Linked DNA regions of Parashewanella spongiae. The protein of the gene in region 1 interacts with the protein of each later gene in a pairwise test. Links are inferred from orthologs where the notes say so. Each region holds a gene or a part of one and is shown on either strand. Other genes may lie near its edges. The genes, in order: trkA and ptsN.

Region 1 (16,768 bases):
ATGTTGAAGGTGAAGCACTAGCAACACTAGTAGTCAACAACATGCGCGGCATCGTTAAAGTGGCTGCTGTTAAAGCACCTGGTTTTGGTGATCGTCGTAAAGCCATGCTGCAAGACATCGCAATTCTTACTGGCGGTACGGTAATCGCTGAAGAAGTTGGTATGGAGCTTGAAAAAGCAACTCTAGAAGATCTTGGTACAGCTAAGCGTGTAGTTATCACGAAAGACAATACAACCATTATTGATGGTACAGGAGAAGAAGCGCAAATCAATGCTCGCGTTACACAAATCAAGCAACAAGTTGAAGAGTCAACTTCTGATTACGACAAAGAAAAATTGCAAGAGCGTATGGCGAAATTGGCTGGTGGAGTTGCAGTAATTAAAGTAGGCGCAGCTACTGAAATCGAGATGAAAGAGAAGAAAGCACTAGTAGAAGATGCACTTCACGCGACTCGTGCAGCGGTTGAAGAGGGTGTGGTTTCTGGTGGTGGTGTCGCGCTTATTCGTGTGGCGTCTAAGATTGGCAACGTCGACGTTTCGAACGAAGATCAAAGACACGGTGTTGAAATCGCACTACGTGCAATGGAAGCGCCACTTCGCCAAATTGCGGATAACGCTGGTGAAGAAGCGTCAGTGGTTGCCAACAATGTGAAGAACGGCAGTGGTAACTATGGTTACAATGCGGGCAACGACACATACGGCGATATGCTAGAAATGGGTATTCTTGACCCAACTAAAGTGACTCGTAGTGCGTTACAGTTTGCTTCATCAATTGCTGGTCTTATGATCACAACAGAAGCGATGGTAACTGAAGAAGAGCAAGAAGCTCCAGCCGGCGGCGCACCTGATATGAGTGGAATGGGCGGAATGGGCGGAATGGGCGGCATGATGTGATAGGCCTAAACTAACCTAGTTTACTGTTTCAAAAGAAAAGCCGTAGTCTATGATTGCGGTTTTTCTTTTGTTACGGATAAACATGATTTCTCGTGACATCTGCGAAAATGGATATCTAATACCAATTACAGTAATTAATCCTAAAAACATCAGTTGACTGCGTTCTCAAGCGTAGAAAAAGTGGCTGATAGTAAGGCGTAGCTTGCAGCAAGTAGTTATTCTACTTGCAAAAGTTACAACGCAGATAGCAGCCATTTTAGCAAGCTTGTGAGCGTAGAGCACTTCACTCATTGGGTGAAAGCCATGATGATAAAGTCATCTTATTGACTCAAACAGTTACTCATATACTCAGCGTTCAACTGATGTTTTACCGTGAAAATAGCCGCTAACACCTATTCCCAAGCCTGTTAGTGAAAGCATAAAAGCTAAAAATTACTTCGTTTTTAGCTTTAGGTTGGAAATAATCTTCAAATCTCAGCGAATACAATTTTCATGGTGTAGGGTGATAGAAAAATAGTAGCCAAAGTAATCGCATATGACATCTATGCCTATCATGAACGTTTAGGTTAATCTCTCACTCAGCAAGAAATAAAGGTTTTCAGTACAAGGCGCATGTTCGAAGTACTATATTCCCTACGGCCGCCATACAAAACTGGCGTTCAACGCACTTAGTCTTTTGGCGGGATAATTCAAGAACGTGCAACGCAGTAATGGAAACCTTTAGCCTTGCCCTTCGGGAGCTTGTATGCACAAACTTTGGTTTATAAAGAATACTTCACAAAATTATCTCAACGTAGCAATGTAATAACGACAGTTTTGTATGTCGGTAACCACTACTTGCTGCTATTCATGCTTTGCTATCAGTAATTTTTTCTGCGTATATGAACGCTCCCAACCGATTTATTCAGGTTAAATAAAAATGCAGTTAACATTATAATATTGTCGTTGTTCTATGATGCGATCATACTAAAAAGTGTGCTCGCGAGTATCAAGTTAATGGCTATACTCGCTCAATACTATCATTCCTGAGTTGAATTTATCCTCGATAAACTCAAGTCTAAATTCATCTTTGAGAAAACTTATCATTCCATTTTTTAACGTATTATTGCCATGGTATCCAGTTATGATCGATGTTATCTTGGGTTCATTGTTTTTTTTGTGGTAACAAAATAATAATCTTGCGAAAGCTAATGGAACACCTCGAATATGTGTACCATCGCCTGAATGTCCTTCGAAGATTTTATCCATATGTAAATCTATACAATGATTCATTAAACCAACATTTTTTTATATATTCCTTGTGTTATCCCTTTACCAATCATGTTTGCGAAATTATCTTTTTCAAGCGGCGCAAGTTGAGCATGTACTTGTGAAGGAGTACTCATGTTACATTCGTTCATTATTTTTTCTAAATACCATATTTCAGTGTCAAATTTCTTAGCCTTTATACATACTTTAATAAAGGCATTGTAAATGGCAACATTAGGCTTGATGCCCCATTGTTGCATTAAACTGTCTGTATCTGTATCGTTCAATACCAATGATTTGGCTTCGGCATAACGCTCCATTTCAGCACAGGCTGTCAGCAAATTCAGGCAGGTGATTTGATTGGCCTTTAATGACAAATGAGGTGCTATTAGGGATCTAGCATTTAAAAATCTACCGCAATTGGAGTGATTGTAAGATCCCACTTTGGTAATTCACTATTTCTGACTATTTTACTTTCCAGCTCTTCTTTTTCTTTGTTATTGAGCTTGACTCCTTTTGAGTAAATTTTATCAATTAAATTGACTACTGGGCTCATCGCTTTCCATGTCATTGTTTTTGTCCATTCTATTACCGTTTTGGCTGTACTAAGTAATGTGCCATTCCAATGTCTCTCTAACGATGACCAGACTCGTTCTATCGGGTTGTACTTACTGTGGTATGGCGGGTAGTAGACGTTTCGAATCTTGAGTTTCGATTGTTCACTAAACGCTACTAATCTAAACAGGTATTGAGTACGACAGCCACTATTTTCAGGACCATTATCTGAAAAAATAATGAGTTCTTCCACTTCTAGATTTTCACTTTTAACTGAATCCCACCACCATTCAAGTGCGTCACAAATGAAGTCACTTGTTTTATTTGAGTTGCCATAAAAAACATGAAGTTGATCATTGTCGAGGTTAAGAATTCCGAACGGGATCATTTTCTTTTTTATTTCCATATCATGATCCAACGCTTGAACAGCATCAGCACTACGAGATTTACCGTAACGGGAATACTCACCAACATTAACTGTCGCTTTACAGTCGATACTAATACGGATGACTTTTTTATTACCGGTTGTTTCTTTATTGATTTTGTTTACGTTTTCAAAGATAGCGTCTGTTTGAGGAATTTTTTTTGGGGTTTAGTTTTTTGGACTCGTCGAAGTCTGTATCCCAGTCGATTTAATATGTCGTTAATGGTTCTTTCTTTAGGTAATTCTTCAGGTAGCCAGCCTTTTTCTTCAATTAACTTTTTTCTGACGCCTTTCGCTGTAATTCGGGTATACACAAACGTATTTTTAAACTTCGGGTCGGCTTGCGATTCAGGATCTACTAACGCTCTAATATCTATTTCTAATTGAGGCTGACTCACTTCACTTCGAGGTTTTCCGTCATAGTGTCCGAAACACTCGAAGCCCGTTTCTTGTTCATGAAGCCCAAGCGCAACAGCCTTTCGACACCAGCCAAATTCTGTTTCAGTTAAGCGTGGACTCCCACAGCAGAAGGTTTTGGATACTTCGGCCATAAAAACTCTTTTCTCCATCCCATGAAGTTTACTGGATGCAAGTTTAATTATCCTTTTGGACTCACTTGAAAGGTAAATTGAAGTAGACATTTGGCTGCAACCGTAAATTACTCTGTTTGGATTATACGTCGGTATAACCTAAGTCACAGCATCCCTAAGCTTCACGGCTTACGCCTTGAACAGATAAACCTAGAAAAATCAGTTGGACGCATAGAAGTAAGATAACTAACTCAAGTTCAACCATAAAAGCCATAAAGTGTATTCATCCATTGAGTGAATGCTTGACGTTCGTAAACTGGCTAAAATTACCGCTTGCTGCGTTGTTAACTTTTATAAGTAGAACCACTACTTACTTCAAGTCACGCCTTGTCATCGAAAATTTTCTCTGCGTTTAAGAACGCCACCAACTGATTTTTCTAGGGAGCGCCACGAAGCGCTTTATTCTGTTGCGGGATTTGTCTCAACGTATACGCAGCCAAGCGATTACATGGCCATAAACCAGAGACAGCAACGTTATTATTTATAATAAGTCCATCAGGTTGAAACGTACCTGACGGGATAATTACCAGTTCATCCCGAAATCTGACGGGCATGCATAATGGGTAACCGCTATGACATGAAGCCCTGTGACAAAGGCCTTGAATAAAGGTTGAGATGCAATGTAGGCCGCAGCATCAAGCGAATTCAGTTAAGCGTCGTAAATCAAAAAATGAAGATGGGGAGTCTTTCCTAGTTGACGAACCCTGACACAAACAGAGAAGCAACTGGTAAATGCATCTGTTTGATCTTCCGGCGTAATATGAAGTGGCATGTATTGAAGGAAATAAAGTGAACGTGGGAGAGCCTGAGTGTTGGAAGGTAGTGACTTGCACTATCCGAATATAAGGTAAACCGAAATTTCAGATAGGGCGCTCAGGCAGTCGGATGAGCCCATAGTACCGTTAACCGTGAAGACAACATAACTTTACATCAGGGAAGGGGCTCAGTGTTACACCCGTTTTTTAACGTAACTTTTGAGGTGAAATTGCCATATGGCTAACACTCCAGTAAATATCAGAATATTACAGCGAAAACTTTACTTACGCTCAAAGCTTAACTCGGAGCTTCGATTTTACAGCTTGTACGATAAACTCAGTCGCCTAGATATACTCGAAGAAGCCTATCGACGATGCAAAGCCAATAAAGGCGGAGCAGGAATTGATGGCATCACATTCAGTTATCTAGAGCAGCAAAAGAAAGTCGTTGCGCTGTTAAAAGAAATTCAAACTCAATTACAACAGAAAAACTATCGACCTAGCCCAGTCAAACGAGTAGAAATACTCAAAGACAACGGCAAAACGCGGAAACTTGGGATCCCGATAATCAGTGACAGAATTGTGCAAATGGCGATGACAATAGTGATGCAACCCGTCTACGAACCTCATTTACATGAACACAGTTATGGCTACCGTCCATGTCGAAGCGCCCAGCAAGCGGTAAAAGTCATTGAAATGAGCCTAAAACAAGGCTACCAGCACGTACTCGATGCTGACTTGAGTGCCTATTTCGATACCATCCCGCACGCTAAGTTGATGGCAAAAGTAGAAAGGCGAATAAGCGACAGCAGCTTTCTGAGTTTACTGAAAAGCTTTATCAAAGCGCCCATCAGCGTAGAGACGGTCAACAGAAAATGGCGAATAGAAGCAAGCCGATGTGGCACTCCACAAGGCGGAGTTATCTCTCCACTACTGGCTAACATCTATCTCAACGATTTCTGTTTGAAAATACACGAAAAAACACTGTGTAAAATTGTTACCTATGCAGATGATTTTGTTGTACTTCATAAGCAAACCTACACACAAGAGCAACTGGACTGGATAACACAGCAATTAAGTGATGAAGGTCTGAAGCTAAATCAAAGTAAAACCCACTGTGTGGATATGGGAAAGCTGATGAATGAGTTTGATTTGGGTGTGGGTCTTTTAAAACGACGAAGTTACCCACATCTGTATAACCTCTGTTTGGATTGCTTTTTGTGATACTCCCAATACTTTTCAATATCACCACTCGATCTTAACGACCTAAGTTTTAATATAGCTTCTGCACCTTCAAGGCTCCATCTCGCTCCAGTGATATCCAACCTATCATTAATCAGATGACGACAAGCTCCCTCAATGACACCGCTAGCAATTGGGAAACCTTGCTCTAACGCTTTACCGTATTCTAATCTTGATTTATTTTTCAATAGATAACCGATGCACTTATTAATGCCTTCTCGTTGTTTTAATTTCCGTTTTGTTGCACTGATCCCAAGGCCTTTTGCTACTTGTGACGCATTACCTCGTAAGATTTCAGTCGCTCGATTTTCTATCCAATCTTCGACTTCTGGATCATCTTTTTCAAATAAGCACCACGCCGCTTTCCAGAGATATTCAAGCACATGGATGAAATCCATGACCACCGTTGCATTGATGTTGAGTTTCTTCATCACCCGATAAATTTGTTTTAGCTGATGAGGATGACCATCAACGAGTACAACCCACTGACGGCTTTGAGTAGGGTCTCGTTCCAGAGCTTCTAAAAATGCTTCTTCAATCACAGTCGCAGCGCTTCTTTCTACGCTTGCCCACACACGTTTATTTCTTGGTGGCACACGTAATGGACGAACATTTGAATTATCGTTTCTAGACATGATTGATTCTGGGGTACGATGCAAAGGCTTGGTGGTGTATACCGCTGCAACTTCTGCCATTCGTTTGCGGTCTTTTTTTTCTCCAGCACTTAGGCGTCCTTTGAGCTTCTGTTGTTTCGCTGCTTTTTGCGTGCCCTCTCTCAAGCTATTAGGTTGCATAACGATGCCTTTTCCATCCATAGTCAATACCAGTAAATCAGATGTATTTTCTGGCTTAAGGTATCTCTGCTGGAGATAAAAACCATCAAAATCTTGTGCAATATCCTGCACAATTTGCCTTGCTTGTCGCTTGGGCACGTGCGCACCTGTGGTGGTATCTATTGAGCTTACTGCATCATCATATGAGCCTTTGACTGCTTCTGTAGCGAGTCTTAGGCGTACACCATCAGAGTATTTATCTTTCGAAAGATTCAGCTCACCATCCATTGGAAACACGCTATCACACCGACGTTGACTGTAACCTTTTCGATGCATCGTTACGGTACCAAATAAACTTTCTAAGTTTCGTTTGCAGTTATTTTTCAAATAATTCAATGCAATGTCACGGTTGGAACAAACTTGCTGACGGGGCTCTTCAGCGGTTTTGATATCTAAGAAACCCTGCAATAAACACCGCAACAACTCAGTTCCTTCGGTATCGATATAGGCTTCAACTTCTCCATGGCTCTCTTGCTTAACTTGTTTGTCTTCGAGGTGCGAAATAATACGCTCAAATTTCAATTTGGCTTCAGAAAAGAATGAAAATTCGAGTGAGTTTGAGTATGCTAGTTTCATGAAAGGAGCCTTTTTATATACTTGTTGTGTGTGGAAACTGATAAGTACTATAAAATTGCTCCTTTCGCACCATTTATTAAACCCATCCAATTGATAATTAATGATCTTTTCATGCTTTTCGTCGATCTAAAAGATCTACACCCGTTTGATTTCCTCGGTTTTAACTTTCAACGGATCACAGGCCTCATCAAAGGCACCAGTTACATCAAGATACAGGCGTCTAAGAAGAGCCAAACAAAGCTGAAAAATAAAATCAGAGACATAGTGAAACACCGAACCTCAAATACACTTGGCGTACTGATAAATAAGGTTAATCAAGTTCTGAGGGGATGGAAACACTATTTTGGTGGGATAGGTTATCCCAGAGGTGTATTTTTCAGAATAAATGGATTTGTAGTAAACCGGTTCTATCGATGGCATCGTCGCTTAAGTCAACGTCGAAGCAAGTATCTATCACGAGGTGCTTACGAAAAATTACGCCAAGCTGGTCTTGAGTATTTACCCACGACAAGATGATAAGCAAAGTGAAGGGGCTGAGAGAAGTGTAACAACAGAGCCGTGTGAGGGAAAACCTCATGCACGGAATCGAAGAGGGGCTGCTGGATAAGCGATAGCGAAGCCAGTAGCCTACTCTACATAAACGCTTAAATAGCACAAAATTTAATCGTGAAAGATAAACAGCCCCTAGGTTAATGTTTTGTATTAAGCTCCAACACTTAGTACATTCAAGGTAAGTAATTTACTTTCCTCTAATACTTCCAAAATTTAGGGTGGAGTAATACTGCAACGGTCAAGATTTCTAATCGTCCAAGTAACATACCGATAGCCATCGCCCACTTGGCGATGTCCGATAAGCCAGAAAAGTTACCAGAAGGTCCGACTACTGGACCGAGCCCCGGTCCAACGTTACTTACCGCTGTAATGGCACCTGTAAAACTGGTCTGAGAATCTAATCCTGTTAGTACTAATACAACTGACAGCAGCACGATAACTGCGATGTAGAGAAGAATAAAGGTCACTAGGGAGCGGACAATATCGTCAGAAATGATCCGATTGTTGTAACGTTCTGAAAATATGCCATTGGGATGGATCTGTAATTTGAGTTGTTCGCGGGTGATGGCCATTGCAATTTGAAAGCGAAAAATTTTAATTCCTCCTGAGGTGGAGCCTGAGCAACTGCCTACAAACATCAAAAACAAAAAAGCGATATTGGCTAAGCCGCCCCAAGCACCGTAATCAGTAAGGCCATAACCTGTGGTGGTAACGACTGAAATCACGTTAAAACTCGCCAGTCTTAAGGCGTCAATTGGTAATATATCGTGTGTGTACCAAAACCATAGCGCTAAACTTACTGACACGAGAAATATAAATTTTAGAAAGCCTTTAACTTGGGCATCATTCCAAACTTTAAAGCTGCTTTGGCTGATGCATTGTACAAACAAAATAAGCGGTAACCCGCCTGCGGTCATAAACACGACAGCGACCCAGTGTGCGAGATTAGAAAATCCGGCCATCGACTTATCAGAGGTTGAATAGCCGCCTGTTGAAATTGTGGTCATGGCGTGGTTAATGGCATCAAACCAGTTCATGTAAGCTTGATGATAGGCGACAGTACAGGCGATAGTGAGCAGGATATAAATGAAAAACAAGTTTTTCGCCATGTTTTGCGTACGAGGAATGGCTTTGTCACTCCAATCCGACGATTCAGTTCGAAATAAACGCATACCACCGACATTGAGAAATGGTAATATCGCGACGGCCATGACAATAAAACCAATACCCCCAAGCCATTGCAATAATGAGCGCCAGATCAAAATGCTGTGATCCATCTCATCTAACCCAGACAGTACGGTAGAGCCTGTAGTAGTGATCCCTGACATGGTCTCAAAAAAGGCATCGCTATAGCCAATACCGTGATAAAAGGTAAAGGGAAAGGCGGCAAATAAGCTGACAACAAACCAAGTAAAGCTTGTCAGCAAAAACATCTCACGGATATTCAGATTGAGTGACGATTGGTGACCCTGATGTAGACAAAAACTGGCAAAAAGTCCCGTAATAACCGCCGAGATGAGGAAAGCGAGGCTGGTGTCTTCACCATAAACCAATGCGAAGCCTAGAGGGATCAGCATAAATCCAGCCATCATGGATAAGAATGTGCCAAGAGTAAAAATAACAGGACGAACATTAATCATGGATAAGAAACCTTCCTAACGTACGGATGGTTATACACAAAGGAAACAGGACTACCACTTCTACACAATTTAGTTAAGTATAAAAGTGGCAATTGACAAGTTTTACTTTAGATTATTGGACGATGAAATACTGTTGAATACATCACTTTCTGCGTTAAAAGAAAAATGCACTGGGTTGGAACAGTTTTTCGACTTCGCCAATGAATTTCTTGTTCACTAAGAATAGAATGACATGATCGCCTTGTTCAATAATGGTTTTATCATGAGCCATCAGTACTTCCTGCTCGCGAACAATGGCACCAATGGTTGTGCTCGGCGGAAGTTTGATATCACAAATTCGCTTACCGACCACTTTAGACGTGCTCGGATCGCCATGAGCAATGGCTTCGATAGCTTCAGCCGCGCCTCGACGTAGTGAGTAAACGTTACAAATATCCCCTTGGCGAATATGAGTCAGTAAAGCTGAAATGGTCGCCTGTTGTGGAGAAATGGCAATGTCGATACTGGCTTCTTGAACGATGTCGACATAAGCCTCGCGTTGGATTAATACCATGACTTTTTTAGCACCCATGCGCTTGGCTAATAGTGCTGACATGATGTTGGCTTCATCATCATTGGTGACGGCGATAAATACATCGGTTTGATCGATATGCTCTTCTTGTAGTAACTCTTGATCTGCGGCATCACCACAAAAAACAGTCGTGTTTTCTAATCGCTCAGAAAGCGCTTCGGCTCGCTCGGGTTTTGCTTCTAACAGTTTGACAGAATGATTGGGTTCCAATTTTTTAGCTAAGCCCAACCCGATGTTTCCACCGCCAGCAATCATGATATTGCGATATGAGTTGTCCAGTTTTTGCATTTCACTCATTACCGCGCGCACATGACGACTATCAGCGACAAAGAACACTTCATCATCGGCTTCGATGATGGTGGTACCTTGAGGCATAATGGCACGGCCTTGCCTGAAAATAGCCGCCACACGCGTGTCGATATTGGGCATATGTTCACGTAATGCAGCTAAGGCATTGCCTACTAATGGACCGCCGTAATAGGCTTTAATGGCCACTAGGCTTAATCGTCCTTCTGCAAATTCCAGCACTTGCAAAGCGCCGGGATACTCAACCAACCGGTGAATGTATGACGTGACTAACTGCTCAGGTGCAATGAGCTCATCAATCACAAAGCCACCGCGAAGGCGATTGTCAGAGCTTTTGAGCTCACTGTTGATAAACAACTTGTTTTTAAGGTTTAGATATTGCTCAGATCGTATTCGAGCAATTTTTGTAGGGGTGCCATAAAGTGTATAAGCAATTTGACAGGCGGACATATTGCATTCATCACTGTTGGTAACCGCAATCAGCATGTCAGCGTCTTCAGCGCCAGCTTGTTTTAGCACATCGGGATGCGCACCATGTCCAATAACCACACGTAAATCGAATTTATCCTGTAAGGAACGAAGTCTTACTTTGTCATTATCGATTAATGTAATGTCATTATTTTCACCGACGAGGTTTTCAGCCAGCGTACCGCCAACTTGGCCTGCACCCAATATGATAATTTTCATTGCCTACCTTGTTAGAGCAACATCCTTTGCCCTTATCCTTATTATTTGATCTTTATCGTTTTTTATGTAACTTAGCGTAATAAAAGCCATCCATATCGTCTTGATCTGGCGTGATCTGCCAACCGATGCTATTGCTGTCAGGTTGTTGGTCAATGGGCTCAAGCACAGCGTTGTCGGTTCGTGCTAAAAATGCTTCTATCTGTCGTTGATTTTCGTCAGGTAAGATAGAGCAAGTCGCATACAATAGCGTACCTCCCGGTGTTAACCATTGCCAGCAGTGATCGAGAATTTGTCTTTGTAGTTCAGCTAATTCATCAATGTCTTTCGACTTTCTTAACCACTTAATGTCAGGATGCCTGCGGATCACTCCGGTTGCCGAGCAAGGAGCATCAAGCAGTATGCGATCAAATTGCTTGCCTTGCCACCATGAGTCAATATTTGCTGCATCACCGTGCACAACTTGCGCGCTATGGTTTAAACGCTGTAAATTTTGTTCTACTCGCTCTAATCGTTTGGCATCAAAATCAACAGCGACAAGGTGAGCTTGTGGTGCAACTTCAAGAATATGACAGCTTTTACCTCCAGGAGCGGCACAAGCATCGAGGATCAATTCACCATTTTGTGGTGCTAGCAAGTGTGCAGCCCATTGAGCCGCAGCATCTTGCACAGATACGGCGCCATTATCAAAACCAGGCAGTTGGGAAACATCTTTAGCTTTAGCCAATAAAATTGAGTCGCTGCTGGCTCCAGCCGTCGCTTCAATGTCAATTCCATGTAACTCAGATAAATATTGTTTACGGCTTTGGGCCAAGGCGTTGTTGCGCAGCCACATAGGAGGGCGCTGGTGACTGTTTTCAATCACTTGTTGCCAATGTTCTGGATAGGCATCTTGCAGGCGTTTGATGAGCCATTTTGGCGTATTGAATTCAAGTACTGGGTTTTCGCAACTTAAGTCGGTTTGGGCGCGTTGAATATTACGCAATACACCGTTCACAACTTTTACCATGCCTTCAAATTTAAGTTGGCGGCACGCTTCAGCGGTTTCAGCAATCACAGCATGAGCAGGAATTCGAGTAAAATACAGTTGATAGCACCCAACTAATAGCACTTGGTGAATGATGCGTAGCTTGCCTTTAAACGGTTTACTTAAGCAATCACTGACACGTTTATCAATTTGTACCAAACGGCGCATGATGCCATAACAAAGCTCGGCCAATAGAGCTTTGTCTTTGGCGCTGGTCAAGTGTTGTTGCTGTTTTGGCAATGCGACAGATAACGAAATACCTTGCTCAAGTACGGAAAAAACGGCTTTAGCCGCTAAGGCTCTGACATTCATTTATGCGGTCTCATCTGGGCTTGCTAATTTACTTTGTAGTAAAGTACCGGGAATAAACCAGTCGGCACGACCATTGAGCATGTCAGCGCAAGAAAAAGGTTTTTTACCGGGTAGTTGCAAAGATAAAAGTCGAATTACTCCGTCACTGGTTGCCACGTCAATGCCGTTTTTATTGGCAGAAATAATGGTGCCGGGAGTTTGCTCTACCCTTGTCGACAATACTTCAGCTTGCCAGATTTTAATGGTTTGTTGCTGGTGTTTAAAATGACTGATTGGCCAAGGATTAAAGGCGCGCACTTCTTGCCATAATTGCTTGGCGCTCTTATTCCAATCGATTTCGGCTTCTTCTTTAGAAAGCTTGGCCGCGTAATTGGCTAATGTGTCATCTTGCTTCTCGGCGGTTAGTGTACCGGCTGATAAACCGTCGACAGCTTCAATTAACGCGTCAGGACCTTGCTCTGCCAGTTTTTCATATAAGCTGGCTGACGTATCTTCAGGTTGGATTTCAAGATGAGTTTTCAGCAACATGTCACCGGTATCTAGTCCTAAATCCATTTGCATGATGGTCACACCTGTGGCGGCATCTCCGGCCCAAATTGCACGTTGAATCGGAGCCGCACCTCGCCAGCGAGGTAAAATCGAACCATGAACATTAATGCAGCCCAATTTAGGTGTGTCCAGTACGATTTGAGGTAAAATTAACCCATAAGCGACCACAACCATAAGATCAGCATCTAATTGTGCTAACTCTTGCTGAGCTTCTTCTTTTTTCAAACTGGCGGGCTGGAATACGGCAATATCATGTTGCACGGCAAGCTGTTTCACTGGGCTGGCTTGGAGTTTTTTCCCTCGACCAGCTGGGCGATCAGGCTGGCTATAAACCCCAACCACTTGATGATGTGAGTTCAACAGAGCTTGAAGGTGGCGAGCGGCGAAATCCGGAGTACCGGCAAATATAATCTTTAATAGTTTCAACATGGTACCTATGAATACTGGCGACAATTAAGCTTCTTTAGCAGCCTGACGAGCTTCTTTTTCGAGTTTTTTCTTTATACGATCACGCTTGAGTGGTGACAAGTAATCAACAAATAATTTACCAATTAAGTGATCCATTTCATGTTGAATGCAAATCGCAAACAGTTCGTCAGCATCAACGGTAAACTCTTTGCCATGACGATCTAATGCTTTAAGGGTGACATTTTCAGCGCGTTCCACTTTGGCATAAATGCCTGGAACCGACAAGCAGCCTTCTTCGTTTTCAAAGTGGCCACTGCTGGTGACAATTGTTGGATTAATGAATACAGTTGGGCGTTCTACGTCATCTTGCAAATCCATCACAATAAGTTGTTTGTGAAAATTGACTTGTGTTGCGGCCAGACCAATGCCTTTTTCTTGATACATGGTTTCGAACATATCATCAATCTGTGTTTGCAGTGCATCATCAAAATCAGTGATAGGTTGAGCTACGGTGCGCAAGCGTTCATCTGGAAAACGTAAAACGGTTAAAATTGCCATAAAGTTACTCTAAGTTTGTTAAATCAAAATCAGTTTATTAAATCAAAATCAGTTTGTTGAATCTAAGTGTGTTAAATCACAATCAGTTCGTTATACTGATGTTTAGGTTAAAAATTGTCACATTGATAGTTTAATTTTAATCTTTTGTCGCAACCAATGACAGCAAAAGCTGATACAAAGAGCAATGACAACATGGACAGTTTAATGAAACGTTTAACTTATTTAATCTTAATGATGCTGAGTACCAGTGTTTTCGCTGATACTTTAGCTCTGAAAGAAGGGCATCCCCAGTCTTATGAAGTTAAAAAAGGCGACACCCTGTGGGATATTTCTGCTTACTTTTTAGATGATCCATGGAAATGGCCAAGGTTATGGGGAGCAAACCCTCAAATCGCCAATCCACATCTAATTTATCCCGGTGACATGCTGACGTTAGTATTCATTAATGGCCAACCTCGATTAGTGAAAAAACCATTGGTGCGTCGAAGTCCTCAAGGAAGAGTTATTAATAAAAATTCAGCGATACCTATGGTGGATTTGGCTTCTATCCAATCCTACATTTTACAAAATCGGGTCGAAAATGAATTATGGCTTGAGCAACAACCTCAAGTGATGGGCGGAGAAAGGGAATCTCGACATCATACAACAGGCGATATCATATACGTTGATGCCCGATTACCCATGGGGCAGAAACTGGGGATGTATGAAGAAGGTCGTATCTTTCACATCGATGATGAAGAGATTGAAGGTCATGATCGTGAGCTGATTTTAGCTTCAAGCGGCCGTGTTGTAGAAAGTGGTGACGTCTCAAAAGTTGAGCTACTCAGCAATTTACGTGAAACGAAAGCTGGTTATAAAGTACTGGCTATTGAAGATGAAGCGTTAATGTCAGCGTTTTATATGCCAACGGCTGCGACGTTATCACAGCCGGCTCATGTATTAGCCATTGCCGATGGAAAACGTGAAGCGGGTCATTTAGATGTGATCTATTTCGATCGTGGTAGCAAAGCTGGTGTGAAGGCGGGACAAGTACTTGAGCTTTATCTCGATGGCGAAGAAATAGCTATCGACAATGATGGTAAGCCAGTACAAGCCAGTGATCGCAGCTTGTATGACAAACTGATAGGCAGTACCTTTGCCGATAGGCAAGTGAAAATGCCAGATATTTATCGCGGTAATATATTGGTGTTCAAAACCTTTAATCATCAAAGTATGGGGCTCATCATGTTGAATGAACGTCCTGTTCGAGTTGGCGATAAGTTAGTGATTCCTGATTCATTGGTATTAGAAATTGAGTGAGCCAACAATCACTTGCTGATTGGTTAGTTGTTTGTGCTGTATCTGGACTTGGGCCGGTTCGAATTCAACAATTATTACAACGCATGTCGTTGCAAGAGCTTCGACATGCGCTGGAGAGTCGTCCTGAAGATTTGCCGTTATCGGCACAAATGATTGAAAAAATCAGCCTTAACCCTCAAAAAGTTGATATAGCGTTATCGTGGCTTGAGTCAGATCCACAGCATGTCATTCTAACTATTGACGATCCAACTTATCCTCCCTTACTCAAACAAATCACCGATCCACCATCGTTATTATTCGTAAAAGGGAATCTCGATACGTTAATGTTACCTGCATTAGCTGTCGTTGGTAGCCGCGCGGCAACTCCAGCGGGTCTAAAACTCAGTTATCAGCTTTCACAATCCTTAGTCGAAAATGGGGTAATTGTGTGCAGCGGTATGGCCGCAGGGATAGATGGTGCGGCTCATAGTGGCGCATTAGCCGCGCGCAGTGTATCAGGAAATAAAACCATTGCGGTTACTGGTACAGGCGTTGATATTGTTTATCCTAAGCGGCACAACACCTTATATCAAGACATCCAACAATCCGGTTGTGTCGTTAGTGAATTCTGGCCGAATGTTGGCCCTTTTGCAGGAAATTTTCCGAAACGAAATCGCATTATCAGCGGTCTAAGTTTAGGGACTTTGGTCATTGAAGCAAGTAGGCGAAGTGGATCATTAATTACAGCACGATTAGCGATGGAGCAAAACCGAGATGTGTTTGCGGTACCGGGCAGCACATTGAGCAGTCAAAGTCAGGGATGTCATGATCTCATTAAGCAAGGCGCGAAGTTGGTCGATTGTGTGGAAGATATTTTAGAAGAACTTCCATTAATTTTTGATCATCACCTTGAAGAAGTGAAAAAGCAGCACCATATCAAAGAACCTCAAGAATGTGATTTGCCATTTGCGTCACTCTTGGCTAGTGTAGGCTATGAGGCTACGGCAATTGATGCCATAGTCGAGCATAGTGGAAATACGATCGATCAGGTGTTGGAGCAGTTACTTGAGCTGGAATTACAAGGTTCAATTGCTTCAGTTGCTGGTGGTTACGTCAGACTTAAGAGGAGTTAGTCATGTTTGATATCCTCATGTATTTATTTGAAAACTATGTTCATGGTGAGACCGAGCTTCTCGTTGATGAAGGCGATCTTACTAAGGAGCTGACTCGTGCTGGTTTCCATCAGTCGGAAATAATCAAAGCGTTAAATTGGTTAGAACGACTGGGTGAATTACAAGATAAAGATGTACCGTATCTTCGTGATCATAATCAGCATTCTTTCCGTATCTATACTGAAAAGGAAATGGACAAGCTGGATGTTGAAAGTCGAGGTTTCTTATTGTTTCTTGAGCAAATTAAAGTGCTCAGTGTCGAAACAAGAGAAATAGTCATAGACCGAGTAATGGAGTTGGATGATAGTTGTTTGGGACTCGATGATCTTAAGTGGGTGATTCTGATGGTATTGTTTAATGCACCGGGACATAAATCTGCGTACGAGCAGATGGAAGACCTAGTGTTTGAGCAACCAGATGGACGGTTGCATTCATAAGGTTGATATAGAGCAATCGGGATAAGAAAGGAAGCGTAAGGCTTCCTTTCTTGATATGTAATCACTTCGGGTTTAGTTCCCCGCCCCTTTGGGCGAATTGACAGAAAAGGTTTGTGTTTTGTCAACCAGCGTAGGATAGTGTCCAGCGACTTTCACTA
Region 2 (11,666 bases), 140 kb from region 1 along the record:
GATGACGTGACTGAAGAGGAAAAGCAAAACCGCGTTGATTTACGCCATTTACCATTAGTGACCATCGATGGTGAAGACGCCAGAGACTTTGACGATGCCGTTTATGCGGAAACTAAAAAAAGTGGTGGCTGGCGCTTGTGGGTCGCGATTGCCGATGTCAGTCATTATGTACGCACCGATTCAGCGTTAGATAAAGAAGCACAATCACGTGGTACATCGGTATATTTCCCATCACAAGTGATCCCAATGCTGCCTGAAAAGCTGTCGAACGGGTTATGTTCATTAAAGCCTAAGGTGGATCGTTTATGTATGGTGACTGAAATGACCATTTCAGCCAATGGTAAGTTATCAGGTTACAAATTCTATCCTGCGGTAATGCATTCCCATGCGCGGTTCACTTATACCCAAGTGGCGGCCATGCTCGAAGGCGCACAAGGGCTGGATGAACACCAAGCTTTACTACCACATTTACAGTGCTTACAGAGCTTATATTTAACCTTAAATGAGCAACGTGCTGTTCGAGGTGCTATTGGTTTTGAGACCCTTGAAACCCAGTTTATTTTTAATGAACAACGTAAAATTGAACGCATCGAACCACGCAGCCGTAATCAAGCACACAAAATCATTGAAGAATGTATGATTTTGGCTAATGTAGCCGCCGCGAAGTTTGTTAAAAAGCATAAAGGTGAAGTGTTATATCGTGTGCATGATTCTCCGTCTGATCAAAAGCTGAGTAACTTTAAAGCCTTTTTAGCCGAACGGGGTTTGACCATGGACGGCGGTAATGAGCCTGATCCAATTGACTATCAGAATTTGATGTTGGAGATAGCAGACAGGCCAGATGCTGAGTTGATCCAAGTGATGTTGCTGCGTTCGATGCGCCAAGCGGTCTATACACCTGACAATAATGGTCACTTTGGTTTAGCCTTAGAGCAATACGCACACTTCACATCGCCCATTCGTCGTTATCCAGACTTGGTATTGCATCGTGTAATTAGGCACTTACTGGCTAAAGAACAAGGCGAAAATAAAGAAAAATGGACACGTGATGGCGGTTATCATTATCAACTCGAAGAGCTGGATGTATTAGCGGAAACCTGTTCGAATTATGAACGCCGCGCCGATGAAGCTACGCGCGATGTCAGTGACTGGCTTAAGTGCGAGTTCATGCAGGATCATGTTGGTGATACCTTCGATGGTGTGATTGCTTCCGTAACTAACTTTGGTTTTTTTGTACGCCTTAACAAGTTGTTTATTGATGGGTTAGTTCATGTATCGACCTTGGCGAGCGATTATTTCCAATTTGATCCGAGTCGACAGCGTTTGATCGGTGAAAGCTCGGGACAAGTTTATCAACTCGGTGATGCAGTCACGGTTAGTGTTGCAGGGGTGAACCTTGATGACAGACAAATTGATTTAGCCATTGTGGGTGATTCAAAATCGAGGCGTAAAAGCGGAGCGCGTAAACCATTAACCGCAAGAGAGCGGGTTAATATTGAAGGTGCTAAGCAGGCTAAGTCAAAAAAGGAATCATCAACAGGTTCTGATAAAGCTAAATACTCACGCAAAGCTAAGGCAACAGATCCGAAAAAGAAAGACTCGGTGAAAAAAACAGCTAAAAATAAAACCCAAACTAACAATACAAAATCAGGAACTGCGAAGAAATCTAAAAGCAGAACTCGCGTGAAAAAACGAACAGTTAAGAAGTAAGATATTACTATGAAAAAACAAGATATGATGTACGGCATTTATGCCGTTGAATCTTTATTAACTCAAGCACCAGAACGTGTACTCGATTTATGGTTGTTGCAAGGTCGGGAAGATGACCGCCTAAAAAAAATTGTTTCGTTAGCTAACAATACTGGCGTTACGGTGCAAAGAGCAGCAAAAAAGACACTTGAAGATAAAGCACAAAGTGGCCAGCACCAAGGTGTTGTGGCACGAGTTAAGCCTGCGAAAGCTCTGACAGAAAACGATCTTGATGTTCTGCTCAAAAAAACAGATAAACCATTTTTACTGATTTTAGATGGGGTAACGGATCCGCATAATTTAGGCGCTTGTTTACGTAATGCTGATGCAGCAGGTGTTCATGGGATCATTATTCCAAAAGATAATTCGGTTACAGTTACCTCAACAGTGAGTAAAGTGGCTTGCGGCGCTGCTGAAATTGTGCCTGTTTTTCAAGTGACAAATCTGGCGCGCACCATGCGTCACATCCAACAAGTTGGTGTTTGGATTATTGGTACGGCGGGCGAAGCCGACAGTGATTTATATCAAGCAGACTTAAAAGGCTCACTGGCTATTGCAATGGGCGCAGAAGGAAAAGGACTACGTCGCCTTACCCGTGAAGCCTGTGATAGTTTAGTCTCCATTCCCATGGCCGGGCAGGTATCAAGTTTGAACGTGTCGGTTGCAACAGGTGTGTGCTTGTTCGAAGCGGTAAGACAAAGATAACTTACGATTTGATTTTAAAAGATAAAAAGGTAGCTGATATAGCTGCCTTTTTGGTAGATGGGAGAGTTATACCAATTTATTTAGGCTTAATATCGCCGCCAACTGATTTTCTAGGTTGAATAATGAATTCTGCATTACTTTTTATTTAATTTAACCGTTATTTACTTAAATTCGCGCACAATGGGAGTACGTAATTTATCTTGTAGAGTATCTTAGGTGTGTACTGCAAACGTGAGTCACGTTGGACCGCTAATTGAATTTTCATCAATTGAAACTTGGCAGTCCTATGAGAAAAAGAGCCATGAGACCTCATTTCATTCTGACTTAATAAAAGCGATGAAAAATGAGTGCATGACTAACTTATGCCTGAGTGTTAATGATTGCTCTGCGCTTATCGAGGCTCTGCTTAGCCTTGAAGAAAATAGAGTTGAGTATGTGCTCGAATGCTGTGAGCGCAAGGATTGGAATGCGGTTGAATTCAAACAAGAAGAGATAGAAAATATTCTTATTGCTTTGTACGTTATGGGGAAAATCAGCAAGTCAATTTACCTTTTTACTACACAAATTGTTTTAACATTCAAACAATTTAATCAATCCGTTATGCCGTCTCAGTACGCCATTGCAACATCTAATGTTGAAGTATTAGATCTCAACCATCCTAGTAACATAGAACACAAAGAACGAGTTTTAGCTTCATCTAGAGGTCAAGCAAGTAAACCTAAATTGCATCAATTCTTGACTGAATATGCGACTGAAGAAGCTCAGGTTATTTGTTGTCAATTAACCGATAAAGAAGCACCATTTTTTATAAGAAATGACAATATGACTTCTCCAAGGGTAAAAAATAGACAACAAAAAACGCCTGAAGAAATAATAGTAAGAGAATCAAAAGAAGCAAGAGACTGTAGGCCAGGAAAACCGAGGCGGTGGGCGAATGTGTTAATTGTTGTAGAAAGTGGGCCGGTGGTATTTGATTTTTATACCAAGCGCTTGTATATCTTATCGGTTTTAACAGTAGAGCGATTGTGTGAGTTACATGGCCATCCTATTGCAATGATGCCAGTGCTAGGAGCTACATCGGCTGAAGATATGAAAGTGATGAGACTTCAGCAACAACACCCTGTATTAGTGTATAACGATCTCGTGGATAACAATCTCACTTGTCCTGATCGTATCTATTGTGATCAGTTATTTGGTTTGCTGCATGATTTGTATCACGCCCAATTACTTAGCACAATTCCAAAGCCTTATCGGAATATGTTTCTCGATCTCGATACCTACTGCTTGCAATTCTTTGGAGTGGCAGACAATAGCCGAGCGATTGAAGGCTTCTCCCTCCTCATAGAAAGTGAGAATCAAGTATTCAAAAATTATTATTATAAGCTGTGTGATCTACTACTCAAGTATTCTAAAGCAACGCCTGCGAGAACATGGTTGACTTTTGATGAGGCGAAAAAATATCTGGAATTGAAGCAATCAATGGAGAAAAAGAGGCCATTTCTTGATCAAGAGTTTACGTTTGACGAAAAACTTGATCCAAATTTCATGGCTGGGCGGTATACTTTTAATCGACTAGAACTTATCCCAATGAACGCCGTCAACTTTATGTTCGTCAATTATTTGCTTTTTCAAAGTTGCTGTCAGCATGCCATTGAAAACCAAGCGTTACCTTGTAATAGCTTGTTTGAATCCTCAATTGAAAAGTTTATCGCTCACTTTGGTTTTAGAAAGGGGGCTAAAATTATCTTCAGTGACTTAAAGTTTGCCATGTTATTCTGGCAACATACCGCCAAGATGATTCACGAATCCAATTGTGAAAGTGGACCAAATCATTTTTGTAAAATCGGCTATAAAGCAAAAATAAGAAGGCAAGTGCGGACTTCTGTTGATAAGGAAGCACTAAAGGATACTCAGGCTAAATTACAAAGAAGAGCGTCTTTTAGCTAAAAAGTGGTGTATTTAAAAACAGAATATCATTCTTCAACCTAAATAAATCGGTTGGGAGCGTTCATATACGCAGAAAAAATTACTGATAGTAATACCAATTACAGTAACTTATCTCTCACTCAGCAAGAGCTAAAGGGTTTCAGTGCAAGGCACAAGCTCGAAGTACTATATTCCCTACGGCCGCCATACAAAGCTGGCGTTCAACGCACTTCGTGCTTTTGTCAGGATAATTCAAGTGTTTGTAACGCAGTAATGGAACCCTTTAGCCATGCCCTTCGGGAGCTTGTATGTACTCAAATTACTTCTCAAAATTGTCTTGACGTAGCAATGTAATAACGACAGTTGTGTATGTCGGTAACAACTATGTCTTCATCAATTTCGATTGCACTTTTAGTACATACATAGCTCTGAGTTGAGCATTTAATTACTGTAATTGGTAGTAAGGCATGAATAGCAGCAAGTAGTGGTTACCGACATACAAAACTGTCGTTACTTCGTTTCTACTTGAAAAATTTATAACGCCGCTAGCGGTGATTTTGGCAAGTGTATGAATGTTCAGCACTCACCTGATGGGTGAATTCGGGTTGTTTAATTTTGTATTTAACCGATTTATTTAGGTTCAACATCAATTAAAGCGATAAGCGGTAGCCAATCAGCTATCCTTTGAATTATCCCGAGAATAAATCTGTTTAATTTTTTAACGCCAAAGAGTGCCTCCTATGCCATCTAATGTTCAGTATGACCCACGGCTCTATAATGAAGATTTGGCTCCGATATCAGGGAAACAGCGCCAATCGTGGAATTGGTACAATATTTTTGCTTTTTGGATGGCTGATATTCACAGTGTTGGCGGTTATATCTTTGCGGCCAGCCTTTTTACATTGGGTATGGAGCCATGGCTGGTATTTGTTGGCTTAATAACCAGTGTAGTGGTGGTGATGAAGCTCACTAACTTGATGGCGAAACCCAGTCAAAAATCTGGTATACCGTTTCCTGTAGTTTGCCGATTGGCATTCGGAGTGCTAGGCGCCAATATTCCCGCAATGATCAGAGGCATTGTGGCTACTGTGTGGTACGGAATTCAAACCTATTTAGCGTCCGTGTCACTACAAATCATGTTATTGCATGTTGCACCTCAATTATCGAAATATACTGAAGGAACTTTGTTTGCTGGTTTACATTCGCTAGGTTGGATGTGTTTTATCGTTATTTGGTTACTGCAAATGATTTTATTTTGGCGTGGTATTGAAACCATTAAGCGCTTCGTGGATTTTGCTGGACCTGCGGTTTACGCCGTAATGCTATTACTAGTGTACTGGATAGTGACACAAGCAGGTTGGGAGAATATTGATTTTAACTTAGCATCCAAAAATTTGTCGGCAGGTCAGCAATGTTGGCAATTAGTCATATCCGTATCTCTCGTCGTGTCTTATTTTTTGCCAGTTATCCTTAATTTTGGCGATTTTGCTCGGTATGCCACTAGTTTTCGTGACATATTAAAAGGCAATTTGCTGGGTATTTTGGTCAATTTTGTGTTTTTTTCCGTCATAACAGTGGTTATCACAGCTGGGACAATACCGGTATTTGGGCAATTAATTCTTGATCCATTGGAAACCGTGGCACGTATCGATTCTTTTACTGCTGTGCTTTTTGGTGCTTTGACCTTTATAACGGCCACCTTAGGAATTAATATCGTGGCCAATTTTGTTTCAAGTGCTTTTGACTTTTCTAATTTACAGCCAAACCGATTAAATTTAAAAACAGCTGGAATGATCACTGCTTTATTATCAGCATGTGTCACTCCTTGGAATCTATTTAATAATCCACAAATTATTCATTACACGATAGATTTACTTGCCGCCTTTATGGGGCCGGTTTTGGGCATTGTTATCACTGATTTCTATTTGATAAAAAAACAACGTATTGTTATAGCTGAACTGTATCATTGCGAACAAGACGGAAAGTACTGGTATTTTCATGGGTTTAATCGAACGGCAATATTATCTTTGTCTATAGCGGCCTTGATCAGCATTTTATTTGTGCTGTTACCTGAGTTTGCTGAAAAATCCCAGTGGCATGGTTTGATGGTTGATTTGTCGAACTTCAGTGGGATTTTCGGTGCTATGTTAGCCAGTGCGTGCTACAAATGGTTATCAACTAAGCCTTCAAAAGCATAGGGGGGTGGTGTTTTTTCCAATGCTCTGCGATGTCAATTCTTCGGGTTACCCAAATATCTTGATACTGATTGATATAATTGATAAATCGAGCTAATGATGCTGTTCTCGCTGGACGTCCAGTGATCCGGCAATGTAAGCCAATGTTAAGCAACTTGGCGGCTTTAGGATTAGCTAGAGCTTCAGAATAGAGTTGATCGAAGGCATCTTTAAGATAGAAAAAAAACTGATCGCCACAATTGAACCCTTGAGAAGTGCAAAATCGCATGTCGTTCGTATCTAGAGTATAGGGAATTATCAAGTGTGGTTTGTCATAATCGTAGCACCAGTATGGCAAATCATCGGCATAGGAGTCAGAGTCATAAGCCAAATCAGTTTGCTCAAGAACCAAACTTCGAGTATTTGGGCTTATGCGGCCAGTGTACCAACCTTGAGGAAATACACCCGTTAGCTTTCGGTGTCCATTTAGGGCTTGTGTGATGTGTTCACGTTCAGTGGCTTTATCCATAAATTGATAATCAACCCATTTTAATCCATGGCAAGCAATTTCCCAGTTGGCTTTCTGCATGGCCTCTATCACGTCGTGGTTTTTTTGCAGTGCTGTTGTGACGGCAAACACTGTGGCGGGTAATTGATGTTGAGTGAAAATACGGAGAAGGCGCCAGAACCCTGCTCGACTCCCATACTCATAAAGTGATTCCATGTTCATGTTTCGCATACCAATAATTGGTTGTGCGTTTACGATTTCAGATAAAAAGGCTTCTGACGCCTTGTCACCATTGAGTATGCAGTTTTCACCACCTTCTTCGTAGTTAATCACAAATTGCACAGCAAGCTTAGCCTTGTTAGGCCACTTGGGATCTATGCTGGTGGCACCATAACCTTTCATATCGCGATCTTGAATCATATTCAGATACTTATGTGAAGAGTTCAATTTATGAATTTAGGCCATTATACCTAGAGGAACTGCAGTAACTTAGAATTGTTAGTGTGAACCTTATTGCATTAGAAATAAGGTGGCTAGCCCTAGAAACGAAAATAATCCAATCACATCCGTAACTGTGGTGAGTAGCATGCCACCGGCTAATGCGGGATCGATATTGAATTTTTTGAGCACAATAGGAATCACTGCACCGGATAAACCTGCTACGGTCATGTTGATTAACATCGCGCCGGCAATCAAGCTCGCAAGTAATATGTCACCTCGCCACATCCAAACAGATCCAAAAACAATAGCAGCCCAAAAAACGCCGTTAAGAAAGCCAATGGCTAGCTCTTTGCCTATTAGCCAGCGGGAGTTACTCTTACCTATATGACCGAGGGCAATCCCTCTAATTACAAGGGCAAGAGTTTGGTTCCCTGCGACGCCTCCCATACTGGGGACAATGGTCATTAAAATTGCTAAAGTGGCAAATTCTTCGATGGTGCCTTCAAACATGTTGCTGACAGAAGCCGCTAAAAATGCCGAAAAAAGATTGATAATAAGCCACATTGAACGCCGAAAACTACTTTTTAGTACAGGGCCGAAGGTGTCGGCATCATCTTCCATGCCGGCCATTCCCATCATGGAATGCTCGGCGTCTTCACGAATGATGTCAACAACGTCATCAATGGTGATACGACCAAGGAGCTTGCCGTTATCGGAAATTACAGGCGCTGAAATCCAATCGTGTCGTTCAAATAATTGCGCGACATCGGTGTCTTCCATCATGACAGGAATACCTTCGAGATCGAGGTTCATAACCGCTTTAACCGAAAGGTTAGGATCGCAAGTCAGTAAATCAGAAAGGGCGATGCCACCCAAGAACGCGTCTTTTCGATCAACCACATAAAGGGTATCTGTGGCTTCAGGTAGGCTACCACGACTTCGAAGGTACCTGAGAATCACGTCAATGGTTACATCAGGGCGGATCGTGACGGTATCGTTATTCATGATACTGCCAGCGGTGTCTTCTGGGTATGAGAGTGCGTGTTCGACTCTAAGTCGATCTTGGCTACTCATAGATTGTAGAACTTGTTGATAAATGCTGTCTGGCAGGCTTCTAAGTACGTAAGCGAGATCGTCCGTATCCATTCCTGCGGTTGCTTTAGCAACACGCTCTGGAGACATATTCATGATAAACGAGTCTTTTAGCTCCTCACCTAACTCCTCAAGGATGCTACCAGCTTGGTTGTGCTCGATTAATTGCCACAATACTTCACGGGTTTTTGGGGGGGATGACTCAAGGATCAAAGCGACATCAGAGGCTGGCATATCATGTAGCATGTGTCTGACGTGGACAAACATCCCACTATTTAATGCTTCGTTAAGTTGAAAGAGGCGTTGCTCAGTGAGTTCGTTATCGAGTGCTTCTACTGGCATGTGTCGTCTCCTTCTTGGCTGATTTATCCTATCATTTTATCTGTCATAAAGCGCTACTCCTGATGCTTTTATGCTATGGGTAATTTTAACTGATAAATCAAATTTTGCGTTTTTTACGAGATTTAATTGAATCGAGAAGGTTAAATTAACTCCAAGGCAGGTTATGGAAATAGTGATTAACTGGCTTCATCAAAGCAATCATTGATCAATTGACAAACCGAAGCTAATGCCGCTTTTGCATCTTTACCTTCTGCAATTACTGTGATGGTTTTCCCCATGCCGGTTTCTAGCATCAACAAGCCAAGTACACTGGATGCTGAAGCGGTTTTATCACCTTGTTTGAGCGTAACATTGGCATCAAACTCAGCGGCCAATACCGCAAGTTTCGTGGCTGCTCTGGCATGTAAACCAAGTTTATTGCAGATCGTTACTTGACGCTCAAGCTGTGCCATTATCCAGTTCCCTATGATGAGCTTTGACATTATGTTTACTGGATTGTAGGTATTTAACTAATTGTTCGGTGACATAAACGGAGCGATGTTGACCTCCTGTACAGCCGATAGCAATTGTCAAATAGCTGCGGTTATTGCGTTCAAGGTGTGGAAGCCAAGTATCAAGTAAGTTGGCTATTTGCCAGACAAATTTGCTGACGAGTGGCTGACATTGAAAAAACTCTTGAACAGGCATGTCCAATCCAGTCAATGGGCGTAATTCAGCTTCCCAATGGGGGTTAGGTAAAAAACGTACATCAAACATGAAGTCGGCGTCGGTCGGCATACCGTGTTTAAAGCCAAAAGATTCGACATTAATGGCCAGTTCTTTTTCGACTCGGCCTAATAAGATCTCTCTGACTTTATCACTCAATTGATAGATATTGAGCTGAGAAGTATCGATAAAGTGATCCATTAATTTTGACATAGGGCTGAGAAGCTCGCCCTCTAACTGAATCGCTTGAGGTAATGTCACTTCATTTTTCGAAAGTGGGTGTAAGCGCCGAGTTTCACTGTAACGTTTTAACAAAATATCATCGCTTGAGCTGAGATAGAAACTGGTCATTTCTAGCTCAGATAATTGGTCTAATTGCTGTGACAGTACTTTGTCTTGCTCAGGCATGTTTCGCACATCAACACTGATGGCTACGAAATCGTTACTGGGTTTGAGTTCATTAATTAAATCACCGAGCAAAGGAACGGGAAGATTGTCGACACAATAATATCCCATGTCCTCTAAGACCCGTAAAGCAACGGATTTTCCTGAGCCACTTCGACCGGAAACAATGACCAGCTTCATTGCGTTATCACCTGGTAGAGTTCTTGTTCATCGTGGATACGACGTAACTGTTTTAAGGTTTGCTTGTCACTGAGTTTTTCAGCAACGGCTGACAATGTGGTTAAATGCTGCTGGCATTGATCAGATGGCACCAATAAAGCAAACAAAATATCAACGGGTTGCTTATCAATGGCTTCAAATTGAACTGGCTGTTCACATTTGATAAGTGCGGCAATCGGAGTATCAATACTGTCTAATCGACCATGTGGTATTGCAATGCCATTACCGATACCTGTACTGCCCATTTTTTCTCGGCTCAATAGGCTTTCGAATATTTCTTGGCCTGATAAATCAGGGTACTGAGCGGCAATTAAATCGCTGATCAGCTCTAATACTTTCTTTTTGCTACCAGGTGTTGCACAAGTTGTGCATTCTGGTTTCAGGATGATTTTAAGTTCCATCATCAATAGTTAGTCAGCTTTTGTTTGTGTTTAATCACTTGTCTATCCAGTTTATCAAGTAAGGTATCAATCGCCGCATACATCTCAACGTGTTGTGATTTGGCATATACTTCTTTTCCTCTGAGCAAAATGGTTGCTTCAGCGGTTTGATTGGTTTTTTGTACGTTTAAAACAACGCGCACATTATTGATCTGTTCACTATGACGTTCAAGTTTTGCAAACTTATTGCTGACGTATTCTCTAAGTGATTGAGTGACTTCACGTTCCTGCCCAGTAATATTAATTTGCATATCCATTGCCTCCTGCTTGTGTTTTTTAAGTCATTACAAACTCTTGCGCTGATTTGATGGTGGTATTAGCATTGCTTCTCGGTATTTGGCTATTGTGCGCCTTGCAACATTAATTCCTTGTTCTGCCAGTAATTGCGCCATTTTATTATCGCTCAATGGCTTCTTTTGATTCTCAGCAGCAACTAATTTTTTAATGAATGCCCTGATGGCCGTTGATGAACATTCACCGCCATCGTCGGTCGCGACATGGCTAGAGAAAAAGTACTTAAGCTCAAAAACACCTCTTGGGGTATGCATGAACTTTTGTGTCGTTACCCGAGATATCGTCGACTCATGCATTTCTACTTCTTCTGCCACGTCATTGAGGATCATGGCTTTCATGGCTTCAGGGCCATGCTCAAGAAAAGCTTGCTGATTTTTAACGATGCAATTGGATACCTTTAATAAGGTATCATTACGACTCTCTATACTTTTTATAAACCATTTTGCATCTTGCAGGTGCCCACGTAAAAACTGTCCATCAGCATTGCCGCGACTTGTTTTAGCAAGCGCAGCATATTGTTGGTTAACCCCTACTTTTGGCATATTGTTGGGGTTAAGCTCTACGTGCCAGCGACCACTTTTTTTGGTTACTGATACATCCGGTATCACATAATCATCCGTCGTTTGACCAATGGATAAGCCCGGTCTAGGGTCTAAAGTTTGAATA

Evidence for each region.
Region 2: the proteins of trkA (region 1) and ptsN interact in binary tests that used the Escherichia coli proteins (3 or more experiments, as listed by UniProt). The link is inferred for Parashewanella spongiae from one-to-one orthologs.

Annotation. Positions count from the first base shown.
Region 1 is NZ_CP037952.1:5,179,234-5,196,001, reverse strand. What follows is about bases 8,668-11,527. They hold trkA (Trk system potassium transporter TrkA), read right to left. Parts: upstream 10,873-11,527; coding sequence 9,463-10,872; downstream 8,668-9,462. Other genes in these bases: rsmB (16S rRNA (cytosine(967)-C(5))-methyltransferase RsmB), read right to left, coding at 10,925-11,527; E2I05_RS20575 (TrkH family potassium uptake protein), read right to left, coding at 8,668-9,308. Also shown: groL (chaperonin GroEL), read left to right, coding at 1-893; E2I05_RS20610 (hypothetical protein), read right to left, coding at 1,887-2,165; E2I05_RS20605 (hypothetical protein), read right to left, coding at 2,165-2,518; E2I05_RS20590 (reverse transcriptase domain-containing protein), read left to right, coding at 4,703-5,689; E2I05_RS20585 (ISKra4 family transposase), read right to left, coding at 5,647-7,116; E2I05_RS20580 (group II intron maturase-specific domain-containing protein), read left to right, coding at 7,228-7,632; more of E2I05_RS20575, read right to left, coding at 7,866-8,667; more of rsmB, read right to left, coding at 11,528-12,208; fmt (methionyl-tRNA formyltransferase), read right to left, coding at 12,209-13,183; def (peptide deformylase), read right to left, coding at 13,211-13,723; E2I05_RS20550 (LysM peptidoglycan-binding domain-containing protein), read left to right, coding at 13,916-15,022; DNA-processing protein DprA, read left to right, coding at 15,019-16,134; E2I05_RS20540 (DUF494 family protein), read left to right, coding at 16,137-16,610. UniProt on the Escherichia coli protein: Part of the constitutive potassium transport systems TrkG and TrkH. May regulate the transport activity of TrkG and TrkH systems. Binds to NAD(+) and NADH.
Region 2 is NZ_CP037952.1:5,047,306-5,058,971, reverse strand. What follows is about bases 8,946-11,666. They hold ptsN (PTS IIA-like nitrogen regulatory protein PtsN), read right to left. Parts: upstream 10,668-11,666; coding sequence 10,224-10,667; downstream 8,946-10,223. Other genes in these bases: E2I05_RS19985 (RNA polymerase factor sigma-54), read right to left, coding at 10,991-11,666; hpf (ribosome hibernation-promoting factor, HPF/YfiA family), read right to left, coding at 10,670-10,957; rapZ (RNase adapter RapZ), read right to left, coding at 9,376-10,227; E2I05_RS20005 (HPr family phosphocarrier protein), read right to left, coding at 9,114-9,389. In the rest of the region: rnr (ribonuclease R), read left to right, coding at 1-1,710; 23S rRNA (guanosine(2251)-2'-O)-methyltransferase RlmB, read left to right, coding at 1,720-2,454; E2I05_RS20025 (hypothetical protein), read left to right, coding at 2,686-4,401; E2I05_RS20020 (NCS1 family nucleobase:cation symporter-1), read left to right, coding at 5,121-6,578; allantoinase PuuE, read right to left, coding at 6,559-7,482; mgtE (magnesium transporter), read right to left, coding at 7,573-8,937. UniProt on the Escherichia coli protein: Seems to have a role in regulating nitrogen assimilation.